DNA from 3 places in the Clostridium sartagoforme genome. Region 3 is predicted to be linked to each of the others. Evidence: riboswitches for the same ligand, from Rfam matches in the RefSeq annotation. Region 3 holds a riboswitch; each other region holds the start of a gene.

Region 1 (3,354 bases), on a different contig from region 3:
GAAAATCATCCAAAACTGTGCACTGTGAACTTTAACCTATTCACTGACTAAAGTAGTTTCTTTATTTCTTCTACCTTATTTAATTGTTCCCATGGTAAATTTAAATCATTTCTACCAAAGTGTCCATAAGCAGCTGTTTGTTTATATATTGGTCTTCTTAATTCTAAATCTCTTATTATAGCTCCTGGTCTTAAATCAAATACCTTTTCAGCTATTGAAATGATTTCTTCTTCTGATTTCTTTCCAGTTCCAAATGTATCTATTTCTATTGATACTGGTTTAGCTACTCCAATAGCATAAGCTAATTGAATTTCTAATTTATCTGCAACTCCTGCTGCAACTAAGTTCTTAGCAACCCATCTTGCTGCATATGCTGCTGATCTATCAACCTTAGTTGGATCTTTTCCAGAGAATGCTCCACCACCATGTCTTCCATATCCACCATATGTATCAACGATTATTTTTCTTCCTGTTAAACCACTATCTCCTTGTGGGCCTCCAACAACAAATCTTCCAGTTGGATTTATATAATATTTAGTATTATCATCTAACAATTCTGATGGAACTACAGCTTTAATCACATGTTCCATTAAATCTTTTCTTATTTGTTCTTGAGATACATCTTCACCATGTTGTGTTGATATTACTATTGCATCTATTCTTACAACTTTATTATCATCATATTCAACTGTAACTTGAGTTTTTCCATCTGGTCTTAAGTATGGTAAAGTACCATTTTTTCTAACTTCTGATAATCTTCTTGATAACCTATGAGCCATAGCTATTGGTAATGGCATATATTCTTCAGTTTCATTTGTTGCAAAACCAAACATCATACCTTGGTCCCCAGCACCAACTGCTTCAACTTCGTCCTTTTGGCCTGACTTTGACTCTAAAGCTTCATCAACACCCATAGCTATATCACCTGATTGCTCATCTATTGATGTTAAAACTGAGCATGTATCACAGTCAAAACCATACTTAGCTCTATCATATCCTATTTCCCTTACAGTTTCTCTTACTAATTTAGGGATATCAACATAACAATTGGTTGATATTTCTCCCATAACTAGTACCATTCCTGTTGTAACTGCAGTTTCGCAAGCAACTCTTGCTGTTGGATCTTTAGCTAAAATACTATCTAATACTGCATCTGATATTTGGTCGCATATTTTATCTGGATGTCCTTCTGTAACTGATTCTGATGTAAATAATCTTTTCATTTTATTTCTCCTTTCATTTTATTTGATATTAATTCTAAACTAAAATTATTTATAAAAAAAAATCTCTTCGATAAGAAGAGATAATAAAAATCATAATCTTTCTTATCTTGCAAATTACTTTGCAGGAATTGGCACCACACTCAAACTTAATGAAGTAGGTTGCCGGGTTTCATCGGGCCCTTTTCCCTCCGCCTCTCTGGATAAGAACTAATATCAAATTTTACTTTTCAGATTATAGCATCTTTAATACTAATAGTCAACTATAAAACCTAAAAATTATTCATGTTTATTGTATTATTTTGTCGAATATTACTTAAATTAAAAAATAAAAAAGACAAAATATTGTCTTTTTTATTTTACTATATAAATTACTATTTTAGAAATTTATACTTTTAAGAATATTTTCGAAAACCGGCTTTGCTTCTTCATATTTAGATTGCGTAGACCATGCAGTAAATTGATAAAAAACATCTTCATGTTCAATACATGTAATTAAAAACTTAGCTTTAATTTTATTTACTGAGCCTGACAGCTCAAATTGCCTTGCAGAAATATTATTACCGATTATTGACTCATTAATCATTGAAACATCTGCACCTTCAACAGTTGTTTTCATGTTTTCCATTATGATTGTAGCATAGTCATCAACAGTAAACTCGTCTTCAAAATCCTCAGAAGTTTCTTCAATAACAATCATATACTGCTCTTTTGCCTCAAGACTCATTTGAATAGTTGCCACATCATTTAGACTTGCTTCCTTCCAAGATTCTGGGAAACTCATAGAAATATTAGAAAGATTAGACTTTATCGTCTGAACACTTTCAATGTCATTGCTCTTAGCTTGTTCTAAACCTTCCTTAACACCTTCTGCAAATGTGCTACACCCAGTAAACAAGAAAAATGTCAAAACCAATGTTGATATGGATATTAATAACCTTTTCATAAAGACCTCCTTAATTTTATATAAATTAACCCATTAAATTTTATTAAGTGGTAGTCCCACTATTTAACAAATAAAAAAATATCGGTCAAACACTTTTTCATTAAATTGGTGTTTGACCGATAATAACTTTGGTGGGGGAGGACGGATTCGAACCATCGAAACGAAACGTAACAGATTTACAGTCTGCCCCCTTTGGCCACTCGGGAACTCCCCCATATTGGAGCTGGCAATAGGAATCGAACCTACAACCTGCTGATTACAAGTCAGCTGCTCTACCGTTGAGCCATGCCAGCATATTTAATTAATAAAATATCTAATTCTCTTCTTTCAGCAGATGGAATTTCACACTAAATTCAGTTATTACTACTCTCTACTTCATCAAGTGTTCAATACCAAAATGGTGGAAACAACAGGGATCGAACCTGTGACCCTCTGCTTGTAAGGCAGATGCTCTCCCAGCTGAGCTATGCTTCCACGTTAAATTTCAAAAATTATTTATAAAATGGTGGGGGAGGACGGATTCGAACCATCGAAACGAAACGTAACAGATTTACAGTCTGCCCCCTTTGGCCACTCGGGAACTCCCCCATTTTATGGAGCTGGCAATAGGAATCGAACCTACAACCTGCTGATTACAAGTCAGCTGCTCTACCGTTGAGCCATGCCAGCACATTATATACTAAATAAATTTTAAAATGGTGGGGGAGGACGGATTCGAACCATCGAAACGAAACGTAACAGATTTACAGTCTGCCCCCTTTGGCCACTCGGGAACTCCCCCATTAAAATTTATTCATTTATCAGTTAAGTAAACCTTGCCGCCTTAACTGACAATGATTAGTATATATTTATTATATCTTAATTTCAAGTGTAATTTCTACGCATTTAGAGAATTTATATCTATTATAATCTATTTTTCTCCTATTTTCTTTAATTTAATACTAATATCTTTTTTTCTTATCATTTCTTTATAATATTAAATTTCAATTTTCTCTTTCATTTATGTATAACTTTATGTCTATATCAATTTTCACATTACATTTATGAATACCTTTATATTTCTACTTCTAACTCTTCTAAATTAATATATTCATTCATTATATTTTTAAAGACTTCATACTCTGAATTTGATGTCCTCTTCTTTACTAATAAAATTCCATTTTTTAAATTTATTTTATCTTCACTATT
Region 2 (3,354 bases), on a different contig from region 3:
ATAGTTATTAATCCAATTTACTCATATGCTAGAGAATTTATTGATGGAATTTCCATTGTTAGTACATCTAATGAAATAGATAAATATGGAGTAATAGATAAATTAGGGCGACCAATCTATGGAGAAATATATAGTGATATTAAATATTTAGGAGAGGGAAGACTAGCTTTAGGGTTACCAATAGGTAAAACTAAATCAAAAAGTAGAAGCATTTATGCTATTGGAGATGATAAAGGAACTATTTTTACTAAATTCAAGTTTTTTAAAGTAAATAACTTTTCAAATGGAATGGCGTCAGTATCAGACTCAAGAAAAACTTTCTTTATAAATAAGGATGGAAAGGAACTTAATAATTTACCTATATTTTTAGGAAGTGGCAAATTGGATCTACTAGGAGATATAGTACAAGCTTATGTAGATTATTATATCTATTATTTAGCTCAAAATAATAAGATGATTTATGGACCTAATAAAACAATAAATTTAAGTGAAACCTATTCAATTATTATTGAAAAATATAGACCGAATATAAATTATTTAATATATATACCTAATATTTATGGTATGAATGATAAAAATGCTGAGAATCAAATAAATTTAGAGTTGAGGAGATTATCAATTTTTGATCCGCCAAGTGATGATATATATGTTCAAACGCAACTCATAATTACAGATGAAGAAATATTGCCATATAATTATTATGGTAATTTTAAAATATTATTCTATAAAGAGAATTTACTTGTATTAGATTTAGTTGGATATTATTCAGAAATAAATCAAGAATCCATATTACAAGTAAGAAAAACCTGTAGTATTAATTTGCTAACAGGAAAGTTATATAAAATTAAAGATTTATTTAATGAAGGATCAAACTGGGATATTGAGATTAATAATAATATACTAAAAATAATTAATGAAGAACCAAATTATAATTTTATATTTCCGGATTCATTTAAAGGTATAACTGAAAATCAAGACTTTTATATAGATAATGACAATTTATATATTTATTATCATCCAGAAAAAATAGCACCTGAATCAATGGGATTTATAACCTTTACTATACCTCTTAAAAATATAGATAAAATAATCAATAAAGAAGGAGAATTATACAAATTATTAACAGGTTAACATATTAAAGCATCTTAAAAGTCAATCTTTAAGATGCTTTAATAATACACTAATGTAATATACTCTTAAATGATATTTAAATAAATAGGAAACATTATAGTACATTAAGAATAATATATTATATAAAACAATATAACAAAAGATGTTTAGAAGGTAGGTATTTAGAATGGACTATTATAACAATGAATATGAAAACTCAAATTATGAAGAATATTATAAAGGTATGAATAATAAGGATAATTATCCTCAAAATAGTTGCCAAAATAATTGGCAAGAAAATGCAGATTATGATTTTCATAATGTATCAGAAGTTAAACAAGGTAATTTAGCAAGTTATGGAGCTTATCAAAGAGTTCAAGGAGCAGAAAACTTTCAAAATAATAATCAATATTTAGGTGGAGCACGAGGAATTCAAAATCAATGCGGTCAAAATCAAGGTGGACAAAATATTATTCAAAGACCAGGACAAGTAAGAAGATATAATTCATTTTATAATATAAATGGTAGGAACTATGTTATAACTAATAGAAATTTTTATAATAGATATTTTACTAGATATAATCATATTTATGTGAATAATTGTAATCATATAAAAGATTTCTTACGTGACTGTAATATATATCATTTTACTAATCAAACTATCTATGAGGGATGTCAATATCTAGGCTCTAATACAGTTGTTGCAAATAATTGGTGCGGAAATAATAATAATTCTTGTTGCAATAATAATGTATTTTAGTATTTAGAAAAGTATAAGACTTTAATAATAGTGTAGTATTACTATTTTTTATAAATAATAATACTACACTATTTATGAAATATATTTTTTACAAATAATGGCGAAATTGATAGTAATATTCTGAGAAGGTATTTTTTATTTAAATTATATAATATCTAATTTAATAATAATTATTAAATAAATATATGAGGTGTACTAGTAAAATATATTTACAAAAAATTATAAAAAATATATAATTATAAAAAATATAATAATTATCTTATTGAGAGTGGTGGAGGGACTGGCCCTTTGAAACCCAGCAACCTGCTTATAGTGTGGTGCTAAATCCTACAGATTTTTCTGGAAAATAAGAGTAATAGAGTTTTTATATACTTTATATAAGATCCCTTCTTACTTTTAGAAGGGATTTTTTATTTAGATATAATAATAAGAGTTATTATTTTAGTAATACAAGGGGGTTATGTAATGAAAAGAGGCTTCGAAATAATTAGGGATTTAGAAAAAAGAATATTAGTAATTGATGGGGCAATGGGGACAAATATTCAATCATTTATGTTAAAGGAAGAAGATTATAGGGGAAAGTTATTAAAAGATTTTTATTTAGATCAAAAGGGTAATAATGATTTATTAAGTATTACAAAGCCAGAAATAATATATGAAATACATATGGGTTTTCTAGAAGCTGGTGCAGACATAATTGAAACTAATACATTAAATTCTAATAAAATATCACAAAGTGATTTTGGTCTTGAGAGTTTAGTTTATGACTTAAATTATAAAAGTGCTAAGCTAGCTAAAGATGCTTGTGAAGAATTTTATAAGAAGGACGGCAAAAAAAGATATGTTGCCGGATCTATAGGTCCAACCAATAGAATGGCATCGCTATCTCCTAATGTTGAAGATCCAAGTTATAGAAATATATCATTTGATCAATTAAAGAAGGCATATATAGAGCAAATCGATGCTTTAATTGATGGTGGCATTGATTTGGTTTTAATTGAAACAATTTTTGATTCCTTAAATGCAAGGGCTGCTATTATGGCTGCAAATGAGATTTTTAGGATAAAAAATATAACTCTTCCAATAATGATATCTGGAACTATAACAGATAAGTCAGGGAGAATTTTATCAGGACAAAACCTTTCAGCCTTTGCTGTTTCAATGAAAAATGAAAATATAATTTCAATAGGACTAAATTGTTCTTTTGGAGCAAAAGATTTAAATCAATTTATAAAAGAGTTAGCAGAAACACAGAATTTATTTATATCAGTTTATCCAAATGCAGGATTACCAAATGAATTAGGATTTTATGAGGAGTCACCTGAAATTACTTCAAAGTGTATTGAAGAAATGTTGAAAGCTGGGTATTTAAATATTGTTGGTGGCTGTTGTGGTACTACTTATGAGCATATAAAAGCAATTGCTAATGTAGCTAAAAATTATAGACCAAGAGTTGTTAAAGAAATTAAAAGAGAAAGTGTGTA
Region 3 (3,354 bases):
TTGATTACTGGGAAGAATTAATTAACGAAAATAAAACTATAAGAGGTCATATGTTTATGGATAAATTACCCAATGAAAAGAGTATATATATCCATACATTAGTTTTTTGTAAGAATAATGGACTTAGTAATATATGGGCATATTTTCCTAATGAAAAGATGCTATTAGGTTATATCCAATACTCATTTTTGCAAGAGGCATTTTATAAGTGGATATATGGGAAAGAGAGAATGGTAATTAATGTTCCGAATATCCCAGTAGACAGAATAATCTCAGATGGAGAAAAAAATAAAAAAATATCAAGAGAAGAAGCAGATAATATGCGAAGGCATGTGAAAATGATAAAGGAATGTTGGATTTTATCCAAGGATAAATTAATTAGAGCTCTTCAAAGATTTGCAAGAGATTTTAATAGAACTTGGTATGGAGACAATAAGGAGTTTTTATACTTAAAGATATTTAATACTCCAAAAGACTTAGGAGAATTTGTTGTAAACTCAAGCTATATGACAACAAATGATAGTGAGTTTAAGGAGCGAACAGGTATAAGTATTTCTGAATGGAAAAACATATGTGAAAAAGCTGACAAAAATAAAAGTGATGGAGAAAGGTTTAAAGATATTCTATTAAAATCACTTACAGAAATAATTTAAGACTAAAATTTATTATTGACAGTATTATTTAGAAATTATATAATTATTATTGTCAATAATATATGCGGGTGTAGCTCAATGGTAGAGCCCTTGCCTTCCAAGCAAGTTACGTGAGTTCGATTCTCATCACCCGCTCCATATGCGTTATTAGCTCAGTTGGTAGAGCACCTGACTCTTAATCAGGGTGTCCCGGGTTCGATCCCCTGATAACGCACCAAAGAGATTACTATGTAATCTCTTTTTTATGTTTAAATCAACTATATTTTGCGTATAACTTTAATTGTTTGTAGAAATATATAATCGTAATATATTGTGAGGGAAAATATAACTGTTGACAATATAAATTTAAGCTGATACTATAATAATGCAAAATTTAAAAGTCTTATCAAGAGTGGTGGAGGGACTGGCCCTTTGAAGCCCAGCAACCAAGGATTTTAATTAATTCTTAAGGTGCTAAATCCTGCAGGATATCCTGATAGATAAGAGGCGAATTATAACTTTTTATATGTGTAATCAAAGCTTCTGTATTCTTGCAGAAGCTTTTTTAAATTTAAACTAAAAATACATACAAATTATTTAATATCAAAAAGGAGAGAAAAGAATTTTGAATAACAAAGGTAATGGGCTGGCTTTACTTCCATTGGGAGTATTTCTATTAGTTTATTTAGGAACATCAATAATTGCAAAAGATTTTTATGCTGTATCTATACTAATCCCTTTCCTAGCAGCAGCTTTAACAGCATTAATCATGAATAAAAAAGTAAAGTTTGATGAGAAAGTAGATATATTTTGTAGAGGTGCAGGAAATACCAATATTTTACTTATGGTAATTATATTTATATTAGCAGGAGCTTTTGCAAAAGTAGCAAAGGATATGGGAGCAGTAGATTCTACTGTTAATTTAGGACTTTCTTTACTGCCAAGTAGTCTTTTAATTCCAGGAATATTTATTATAGGATGTTTCATATCATTATCTATAGGAACATCAATGGGAACTATTGTTGCGCTAGTACCAATAGCTGTTGGAATAGCAGATAAAACTGGAATAGCAACAGCTTTAGCTACAGGAGCGGTGGTTAGTGGAGCGATGTTCGGAGATAACCTTTCTATAATATCAGATACAACTATAGCTGCTACTAGAACACAAGGTTGTGAGATGAAAGATAAATTTAAAATGAACTTTATTATAGTACTTCCAGCTGCAATCATAACTGCAATAATACTTATGTTGCTAACTAAGAGTGCAACAGTTGTAAATTTAGAAGCCTTAGAATTTAATTTGTTTAAAATTTTACCATATATAATTGTAATAGTAACATCATTAATTGGAGTAAATGTAATTATAGTATTATTACTTGGTATTTTATCCTCAGGAATAATAGGATTTATTCTTGGAAGTTTTAATCTTATAGGATTATTTAACTCTATATCCTCAGGAATATTAGGTATGAGTGAACTAATAATAATTTCAATTCTTATAGCAGGAACAATAGAACTTATTAATTTTAATGGTGGAATAGATTTTATTATTAATAAAGGATTAAAAAACTTCAAAACTAAGAGGGGAGCCGAATACGGTATTGCAACATTAGTTAGTTTAGTTGATATTTGTACAGCTAATAATACTGTTGCAATTGTGACTGTAGGACCTATAGCTAAAGATATTTCAAATGAATTTGATTTAGAACCCAAAAGAGTTGCAGGCATAATGGATATGTTTGCATGCGTGTTTCAAGGAGTGATACCATATGGTGCACAATTAATTTCAGCAGCAGGACTTGCCGCTTTATCACCATTTGCAATAATGAAATTTTTATTTTATCCTTATCTTATGGGGATATGTGCTATAATATCTATATACATACATTGGAGAAATAAATAAGGCTATTGTAAAATTAAAATATAAACCAGAAAAAGAAAAGTATGGCTAAATAAAAAAGCCATACTTTTCTTTTAGTGAAAGAGTAAAGATTTTATTTTAAATGCAATCTTCACTCTTTCACTTTTCACTCCCATAACTCAATTGTTTGAGTTATTTCCTAAACTGTAAATTGTTAATCGTTAATTGTCAATTGTAACAAACATATGCTTTGAGAAGAAATTCCTTCACCATTTCCAGTAAATCCAAGGCCTTCTTCAGTAGTTGCCTTGACATTTATTTGGTTTAAATTAATATTTAGTGCATTTGCTATGTTTTCTCTCATTTGTTGAATGAAAGGAGCCATTTTAGGTTTTTGAGCAATAATAGTTGCGTCTATATTGTTAATAGAATATCTATTAACAGAAAGTAGTTTCCCTACCTCTTCTAATAGCTTTATACTTGATATTCCTTTAAACCTTGGATCTGTATCGGGAAAATGTTTTCCAATATCACCAAGAGCTGAGGCACCAAGTAATGAGTCCATAATTGCATGAAGTAGAACATCTGCATCTGAATGACCTAGTAACCCCTTTTCATAAGGAATATTAACACCACCTATTATTAAATCCCTTCCTTCAACTAAACGATGTACATCGTATCCTAATCCTATCCTCACTTTATCACCTCTAAAATAATTATAGAGTTATTTTACCATAAATATTAAAAATAGATATGGTTTAATTAATAATATAAATATATGAGATGATATATATTTTTTTATAACTATTTTTCAATATTATATGAATTTTTTATTATATCTATAGTACTTTTTTAAAAGGA

What was found. Region 3 has a riboswitch for S-adenosylmethionine ahead of ABDZ60_RS04095 (Na+/H+ antiporter NhaC family protein). Riboswitches for the same ligand answer to the same signal wherever they lie in the genome.
Region 1: another riboswitch for S-adenosylmethionine. It lies ahead of metK (methionine adenosyltransferase); the one in region 3 lies ahead of ABDZ60_RS04095 (Na+/H+ antiporter NhaC family protein).
Region 2: another riboswitch for S-adenosylmethionine. It lies ahead of metH (methionine synthase); the one in region 3 lies ahead of ABDZ60_RS04095 (Na+/H+ antiporter NhaC family protein).

What each region holds. Positions count from the first base shown of each region.
Region 1 is NZ_BAAACH010000022.1:87,364-90,717, forward strand. It holds gene metK (methionine adenosyltransferase) at 48-1,223, opposite strand; SAM riboswitch class I at 1,323-1,430, opposite strand; gene ABDZ60_RS10565 (DcrB/PsbP domain-containing protein) at 1,600-2,166, opposite strand; tRNA gene ABDZ60_RS10570 (tRNA-Tyr) at 2,296-2,380, opposite strand; tRNA gene ABDZ60_RS10575 (tRNA-Thr) at 2,385-2,459, opposite strand; tRNA gene ABDZ60_RS10580 (tRNA-Val) at 2,565-2,640, opposite strand; tRNA gene ABDZ60_RS10585 (tRNA-Tyr) at 2,670-2,754, opposite strand; tRNA gene ABDZ60_RS10590 (tRNA-Thr) at 2,761-2,835, opposite strand; tRNA gene ABDZ60_RS10595 (tRNA-Tyr) at 2,863-2,947, opposite strand; gene ABDZ60_RS10600 (hypothetical protein) at 3,220-3,354, opposite strand, start outside.
Region 2 is NZ_BAAACH010000032.1:128,825-132,178, reverse strand. It holds gene ABDZ60_RS12710 (WG repeat-containing protein) at 1-1,131, shown strand, start outside; gene ABDZ60_RS12705 (hypothetical protein) at 1,298-1,870, shown strand; SAM riboswitch class I at 2,127-2,223, shown strand; gene metH (methionine synthase) at 2,336-3,354, shown strand, end outside.
Region 3 is NZ_BAAACH010000011.1:68,203-71,556, forward strand. It holds gene ABDZ60_RS04080 (hypothetical protein) at 1-653, shown strand, start outside; tRNA gene ABDZ60_RS04085 (tRNA-Gly) at 718-791, shown strand; tRNA gene ABDZ60_RS04090 (tRNA-Lys) at 795-870, shown strand; SAM riboswitch class I at 1,033-1,139, shown strand; gene ABDZ60_RS04095 (Na+/H+ antiporter NhaC family protein) at 1,258-2,535, shown strand; gene ispF (2-C-methyl-D-erythritol 2,4-cyclodiphosphate synthase) at 2,708-3,190, opposite strand.